DNA from 2 places in the Pectobacterium araliae genome. Region 1 is predicted to be linked to the other one. Evidence: predicted binding sites of a transcription regulator. Region 1 holds the regulator's gene; the other holds the start of a gene.
The links. Region 1 encodes Fur, which represses iron uptake genes when iron is present. Its sites were predicted from a motif close to ATAATAATGAGAACNACTATCAA; they were not measured.
Positions count from the first base shown of each region.

Region 2: the regulator Fur is predicted to act here: its motif matches at 1,835-1,857, upstream of AACH44_RS16925 (TonB-dependent siderophore receptor).

Region 1 covers NZ_AP028908.1:1,357,858-1,361,841, forward strand. Annotated here, with positions in the region: gene nagE (N-acetylglucosamine-specific PTS transporter subunit IIBC) at 1-399, shown strand, start outside; gene glnS (glutamine--tRNA ligase) at 582-2,240, shown strand; gene fur (ferric iron uptake transcriptional regulator) at 2,304-2,753, opposite strand; gene fldA (flavodoxin FldA) at 3,082-3,609, opposite strand.
Region 2 covers NZ_AP028908.1:3,733,460-3,737,443, reverse strand. Annotated here, with positions in the region: gene AACH44_RS16935 (MmgE/PrpD family protein) at 1-614, opposite strand, end outside; gene AACH44_RS16930 (helix-turn-helix transcriptional regulator) at 724-1,707, opposite strand; gene AACH44_RS16925 (TonB-dependent siderophore receptor) at 2,133-3,984, shown strand, end outside.

The DNA of each region.
Region 1 (3,984 bases):
GGGCTGGTATTCTTCGTCATTTACTATGTCGTGTTCCGTTTTACCATCACGCGTTTCAATCTGTTAACGCCGGGGCGCGAGTTGGCAGTGAGCGGTAGCGAGGCCGATGGCTATGACGTGATTAAGGCATCTTCAGGTAAGAAGTCAAACGATACAGCTGAATTGGCACAGGGGTATTTGCAGGCGCTTGGTGGCAAAGCCAATCTGATTGGTATCGATGCCTGTATCACGCGTTTGCGTTTGAACGTGGCTGATTCCTCTCTGGTTGATGATGCACTGGCGAAACGTCTTGGCGCGGCGGGTGTGATTCGCCTGAATAAACAAAGCGTACAGATTGTCGTGGGTACGCAGGCTGAATCGATCGCCACTGCGCTGAAAGCCGAGTATGACAAAATATAATAGTATGACAAGGCGTAATATAATGGCGGTGGTGGTGTAACGCCGTGTCATGTCGATGACATTAAGGGGGGGGAGAGCAATCTCGCCCCTTTTTTTCGTTATGAATAATTAACGGTTGTTTCCCAGCGTAGCTTGTTGGATCATTGTCGGTTATACGTCGTTTTAGCATTGAGGAATGAAGAATGAGTGAGGCTGAAGCCCGCCCGACTAACTTTATCCGTCAGATTATTGATGAAGATCTGGCCTCCGGTAAGCATGATCATATTCAGACGCGTTTCCCGCCAGAGCCGAACGGCTATCTGCATATTGGGCATGCCAAATCTATCTGCCTGAATTTTGGTATCGCGCGTGACTATCAGGGGCAGTGCAATCTGCGTTTTGACGACACTAATCCGGTAAAAGAAGATATCGAATACGTTGAGTCGATCAAACGTGACGTCGAGTGGCTGGGTTTTTCATGGAGCGGCGACGTTCGCTATTCTTCTGATTATTTCGATCAACTGCATGCTTATGCGGTTGAGCTGATCGGTAAAGGACTGGCTTACGTTGATGAACTGACGCCTGAGCAGATCCGTGAATACCGCGGCACGTTGACGGCACCGGGCAAAAATAGCCCTTACCGCGATCGTACCGTGCAGGAAAACCTGGCGCTGTTTGAAAAAATGCGCAACGGCGGGTTTGCTGAAGGTACAGCCTGTTTGCGTGCAAAAATCGATATGGCATCGTCCTTTATCGTGATGCGTGATCCGGTGTTGTATCGCATTAAATTTGCCGATCACCACCAGACCGGTAATAAGTGGTGCATCTACCCGATGTATGACTTCACCCACTGCATTTCCGATGCGCTGGAAGGGATCACGCATTCGTTGTGTACGCTGGAATTCCAGGACAACCGCCGTCTGTATGACTGGGTGCTGGATAACATCACTATCCCTTGCCACCCACGTCAGTACGAATTCTCTCGTCTCAATCTCGAATACGCGATTATGTCCAAGCGTAAGCTGAACCAGCTGGTAGTGGAAAACGTGGTTGAAGGCTGGGATGATCCGCGTATGCCGACCATTTCAGGCTTGCGTCGTCGTGGCTATAGTGCGGCATCCGTCCGTGAGTTCTGTGTGCGCATCGGCGTAACGAAGCAGGACAATAACGTGGAAATGGCGGCGCTTGAATCCTGTATCCGTGACGATCTGAATGAAAATGCTCCGCGTGCGATGGCAGTGTTAGATCCGGTCAAGGTCGTGATCGAGAATCTGCCAGCCGAGCACGAAGAGTTTGTGGCGATGCCAAATCATCCGAACAAGCCGGAAATGGGCTCACGTCAGGTCGCATTCAGCCGCGAAGTTTACATCGATCGCGCTGACTTCCGTGAAGAAGCTAACAAGCAGTACAAGCGTCTGGTGTTGGGTAAAGAAGTGCGTCTGCGTAATGCCTATGTGATCAAAGCCGAGCGCATTGAAAAAGACGAGCAGGGCACCATTACCACGATCTACTGTAGCTATGATGCGGAAACGCTGAGCAAAGATCCGGCTGACGGCCGTAAAGTGAAAGGTGTTATCCACTGGGTTTCTGCGGCGCATGGCGTTCCAGCGGAATTCCGCTTGTACGATCGTTTGTTCAGTGTGGCGAACCCTGGCGCGGCGGAGGATTTCCTGTCGACGATTAACCCAGATTCACTGAAAATTACGCAAGGTTTTGTAGAAGCAAGTTTGGCACAGGCAGAAATAGAGAAAGCGTATCAGTTTGAGCGTGAAGGTTACTTCTGTGCCGATCGTGTTTATTCCAACACAGAACATCTGGTGTTTAACCGAACGGTTGGTCTGCGCGATACCTGGGTAGGCTAAGGCCACGAGGTAGAAGATAAAAATAAAACCGCCTCGGCGGTTTTATTTTTTGATGCGGTCGATTTATCGCGTGGAATCGTGCAGAGTTTCGTCTTCTCGACAATCCCCTTCACTGCAATGCCCATAGAGATACAGACTGTGGTTGGACAGTTTAATGCCGTGTCTTTCTGCGATCTCGCGCTGACGCGCTTCGATAGATTCATCGCGGAATTCAATGACTTTGCCACAGTCGAGGCAAATTAAGTGATCGTGATGATGCTGCTGCGTCAATTCAAAGACGGATTTGCCACCTTCAAAGTTATGACGGGTTACGATACCTGCATCATCAAACTGGTTGAGTACGCGATAGACGGTCGCAAGACCAATCTCTTCGCCCATATCAATCAGTTTCTTATATAAATCTTCCGCACTGACGTGATGGCAGACAGGATCCTGTAGCACTTCCAGTATTTTCAGTCTTGGAAGAGTGACTTTCAGGCCGGCCTTCTTTAATGCGATATTGTTGTCAGTCATGCGGGTTTAGTCCTGTTGCTTACTTATCAATGGAGGCTGCCTAGCCTATGACATCGGTCGGCTCAAAAAATGTAATTGCGTCTCAATTATAGAACCGCGTATGCAAAATGAAAACAAGGGAATGTTAACAATATTGTCCCCATTCATACTACTGATATACACGCAGTCCGTTGTTGATGAATGAAGAAAGAGTGAAGCACGTATAAAACCGATGGGATTATTGTACAGGTTTACTGATAGAAGTTAAAAAAATGTATCAATTATTATGAAAGGTTTTACCTATCAATACTATTTTGGCCCTGATCGAAACTATCAGGGCCAAAATGGCTTAGCCAACCAACTCTTTCAGATTCAGTTCATCGCTGATTTGTTTCACCCACGTCGTTACACGTTCGCTGGTCAGTTCAGGCTGACGGTCTTCATCGATAGCCAAGCCGATGAAGTGATTGTCGTCGGCGAGTCCTTTAGAGGCTTCAAAGTAATAGCCTTCTGTTGGCCAGTGACCGATAATCGTCGCGCCGCGAGGTTCAATAATGTCACGAATGGTGCCCATGGCATCACAGAAGTATTCCGCATAGTCTTCCTGATCGCCGCAGCCAAACAAAGCAACCAATTTCCCCGTGAAATCAACTTCTTCCAGCGACGGGAAGAAGTCATCCCAATCGCACTGCGCTTCACCGTAATACCAGGTTGGAATACCCAGCAGCAGGATATCGAAACCTTCTAGGTCTTCTTTGCTGCTTTTGGCGATGTCATGAACATCAGCAACGTCGGTGCCTAACTGTTGTTGAATCGTTTTGGCGATGTTTTCCGTGTTGCCCGTATCACTGCCAAAGAATATTCCGATGAGTGCCATGAATTGAATAACCTCTTGATTCCTAATGGTATGGTGTAATATTTCACCCATTTATCTGTTAATAATAACAGACACTCACATCGGGAGAAACTCGTATCGGTAAGGAGGCGTAAATCAAGATCGCGTGAAATGCGAAGGTAAGTAAGAAAACGAAAATATCTCTACTGATACTGAATTCCCTATAATCAATGTGGTCTATGTTATCGTCTGAGATTACGGATATATTTCTTTAACATAGCGGCGGCTATTCATTTGTAACGGTACTTCATTTTTTATGAATGTGCTTTTTATTTTATGATTTATTCCGCTTGTAATTAAAAGCAGGCTTTTGTTTGTGAAGAATAAAAATCACGGAGCGGTACATTATTATTCGTG
Region 2 (3,984 bases), 2.3 Mb from region 1:
ACGGCGGTTAGCCCTGCTCTGGCGGCAAGCCCGGCGTGTAGCGGTTTGACCGCAGAACCAAACTGTGCACGTAGCCCTGCGGCCTGTGTAGCGGCCAGACCAAGAATAGTTTGCGTTTGCTCCACCGAGGCACCAGCCAGACGTGCCGCCGCAGCCGCAGCAGCGATCGCGCCGAGCGTGGCCGTGTTGTGGTAACCGAGACTGTAATGACGCGGGCCGCATGCCAGCCCGATTCTGCCAGCGGCTTCTACGCCGATGACATAGGCTGTCAAAAACGCCTCTTCTGTCACAGATGCCTCTTCTGCGGCAAGGGCAAACAGCGCAGGTAGAATGACGGTGCTGGGGTGGCCGCGAAATGCAGGATGATAATCGTCAAAGTCGAGTACGTGACCGGCATAACCCAAAATCAGGCTACGTGTCAGGCTGTCCGCGCCGCTGAATACCTGCTTTAACGGTGCGAGCCCGCTATCAACAATCGCACCCTGTGCGATCGGGAGCGCAGTAGAGATGAAGTCAGTCACCCCTTCACGGGCGGCATCTACCGCTTCTTGGTTTGGCTCACTATGGATAATGTGGTGGGCAAGCGTTGCGGTGATATCAGTCTGAGTGGTCATGAGTTGTCAGGCATCTTGGCAGAAAAACACTAATTTACTGCTCGTCACTGAATAGCGATTAATAACCAAACGGAATAATAAATTCCATTTGGTTATTAGTGGTTCAGAATCAGAAGCGGTCTTTTAACTGCCCCGGCGTAATACCGAATGCACGGCGCAGCGCGGTGGCAAAGTTAGCGGGGCTGTTGTAGCCAGCAATGCTGGCTGCCTGAGCGATACCGATGCCGTCCTTCTGCAAAGCCAGCATGGCACGCTGCAAGCGACAGTTACGCAGGTATTCAAAAACGCTCATATTGAACGTCTGGCGAAAATGGCGCTGTAGCGTGCTTTCACTCATGTTGACGCTTTTGGCGATTTCACTCATCGACAGATGGTCGGCGCTGCCGCTTTCCAGCATCTCTCTGATTTGTTGAATGCGATGGTAGCTGCGTAGGGTAACACCGCTGCTTTTCTCCTGCGCCACGCTGGCAGTCAGTGAAGTAAACGCTTCAATAATCAGGCTCATACACTGCATTTCCAGATAAAGGCGTTGGAGCGGCGTTTGGCAAGGTTTAGCATCCAGCGTTTGTAAAGCAATTGCCAGCGCCTGTCGGGACGGTGTCCACAGGTGTGTCGCCAGATGAGTTTGTGTGAAATCGTGGATAGCCTGCCAGTCGCCAACGGAGTCCATCATATTGCCGTACAGCCATTCCCTGTCGAACGTCAGCGTAATCGTCCTTTCATATTCATCACGTTTGCCGATGCGAGTGAACATCGTCGGTTCCGTCAGCGTAATCAGCGAGGCGGGTTGATGCTCTCCCAGATGCAGTTCCTGATGGCCAAACGAGATATGCGCATTGCCGCTCACCACGATGGCGAGTTTGATGGCGTCATCCAGCAGGTTTTGGGTTTTCATGTTGTGGCGATTAATCACATCCGCGGTATGCAGGATCAGATGCGGGTTGAGCTGCACGACAGTGAACGACCCAAATAACACCGGCGTGTTATCGATCAGCCGAGGGCCGATAAAACGGTAATTGTTCGCGACCAGACTCGATTGCTGAACGATATGATCTTTATAGATCGGCTTTGATGACTGAGTGAAGCTGCGCACGTGATTACCTACCTGATTAAACCCTTCGACCTGCGCCTTCCATTTTGATGCTTTGGCAAAACATTTTGCTGCTAGAGCAAACCCCGTCCTGAATGACAAATGTAACAATGACCGCGCCAAAATGGTAATGCAAATACTTCTCAATAGCATTTTTCGTTGGGGAGGTCACATTGCACGCTAAATGCATTTTCCATTTCCAGCAATGCGGAGAAAAGGGCTGATTGATGACACACAGCATTCCATAACAACACGACGTGATGCCCGTCGGCATGACGCTTCTCTCCCGATAACCGCCACGTCTGCGCGTTTTATCTCCGCCGTTATTCAGCACGGTTGCTGATGGTCGTTAAGTGTCGCTGCACCGGCTGCGATGTTGATCCTTTTTCAGGCTACTTATTCATTTCTTACAGGGCAGGATAATTTTGATGAAACTACCACAATCGCGCCATTATTTGGTGACGCTCATTGGCGTTAGCTGCGGGATGACATCATTTCTGAGTGCAGCGCAAACCTCGACTATTTCTTCAACAGAACCTGCCTCTCAGGTGCAGAATCAAGCCGAAAGTAAAGCGTCGGGCGATACGATGGTAGTGACGGCCGCTGAGCAAACCCGTCAGGCTCCCGGTGTATCGATAATTACGGCTGAGGATATCAGCAAGCGCCCGCCCGCTAACGATCTGTCAGAACTGATTCGCACCATGCCGGGCGTTAATCTGTCCGGTAACTCAACCAGCGGCCAGCGTGGTAACAACCGCCAGATCGATATCCGCGGCATGGGACCGGAAAACACGCTGATTCTGGTGGATGGCAAACCGGTGTCGAGCCGTACGGCCGTACGCTACGGGTGGCGCGGCGAGCGCGACACCCGTGGTGACACCAACTGGGTGCCTGCCGACATGGTTGAGCGTATTGAAGTGCTGCGTGGCCCGGCGGCGGCGCGCTATGGTAACGGCGCGGCGGGCGGTGTGGTCAACATCATCACCAAACAGCCGACGCAAGAATGGCACGGTACCTGGAATACTTATCTGAACGCACCGGAACATAGCTCGGAAGGCGCGACTAAGCGTACCGATTTCAGCCTGATGGGCGGCTTGACCGACAACCTAAGCTTCCGCCTGTTCGGCAATATGAATAAAACCGAGGCTGATGCACGCGATATTAACCAAGGCCACCAGTCTGCACGCGCGGGCAATCAGTCAGCTTCACTGCCTGCTGGGCGTGAAGGTGTGCGTAACAGAGATATCAACGGTCTGCTGCGCTGGGATATGACCCAGCAGCAGTCGCTGGAGTTCGAAGCAGGCTCCAGTCGCCAGGGTAATATTTATGCGGGCGATTCGCAAAATACCAACACCAACCCGCTTGTCGTAAGCAATTATGGCAAGGAAACCAACCGCATGTACCGCCAGAATTTTGCGGTCACGCATCGCGGCTACTGGGATAGCGGCGTTAGTTCCACGTCATACCTGCAATACGAACGTACGCACAATACCCGTATTCTTGAGGGACTGTCTGGCGGTTTAGAAGGGATTTTTGATACCACGAATCCGAACCAATATGGCACCATCAAACTGGATAATTTCACTGCACATAACGAAGTGAATCTTCCGCTGAATCTCTGGGTCGATCAGGTGCTGACGTTCGGGATTGAGTGGAACGAGCAGAAAATGAAAGATCCGGTCTCAAATGCACAGGATACAGAAGAAGCGGGAAGCATTGGTTCGCTAAGTAGCCGTGGCCGTAGTGAGCGATCTTCTGCTCGCCTGGCTTCTGCTTTTGTGGAAGATAATATCCAGCTAACACAAAGTACCGTGCTGACACCGGCGCTGCGTGTCGATGATCACAGCACGGCTGGCACCAACTGGAGCCCGTCGCTCAACCTGTCACAGGAACTGGGTGAAGACTACACGCTGAAATTAGGGATCGCCCGTGCTTACAAAGCGCCGAACCTGTACCAGACCAACGAGAACTACATTCTCTATAGCCGCGGACAGGGCTGCTCCGGTGGCACCCCTTGCTACCTGATCGGCAATGAAGGTCTTAAGGCGGAAACCAGCCTGAATAAAGAAATTGGTCTGGAGTTCCATCGTGATGGGTTGATCGCGGGCATCACCTACTTCCATAATGATTACCGTAACAAGATTGAGTCTGGAAGCAATGTGATTGGCAACGCGGTAGGTGGAAACGATACGGGTCGCAACAACGCCAATATCTTCCAGTGGGGCAATGTGCCGAAAGCCGTGATTCAAGGGTTGGAAGGTAACCTGACCGTTCCCGTTA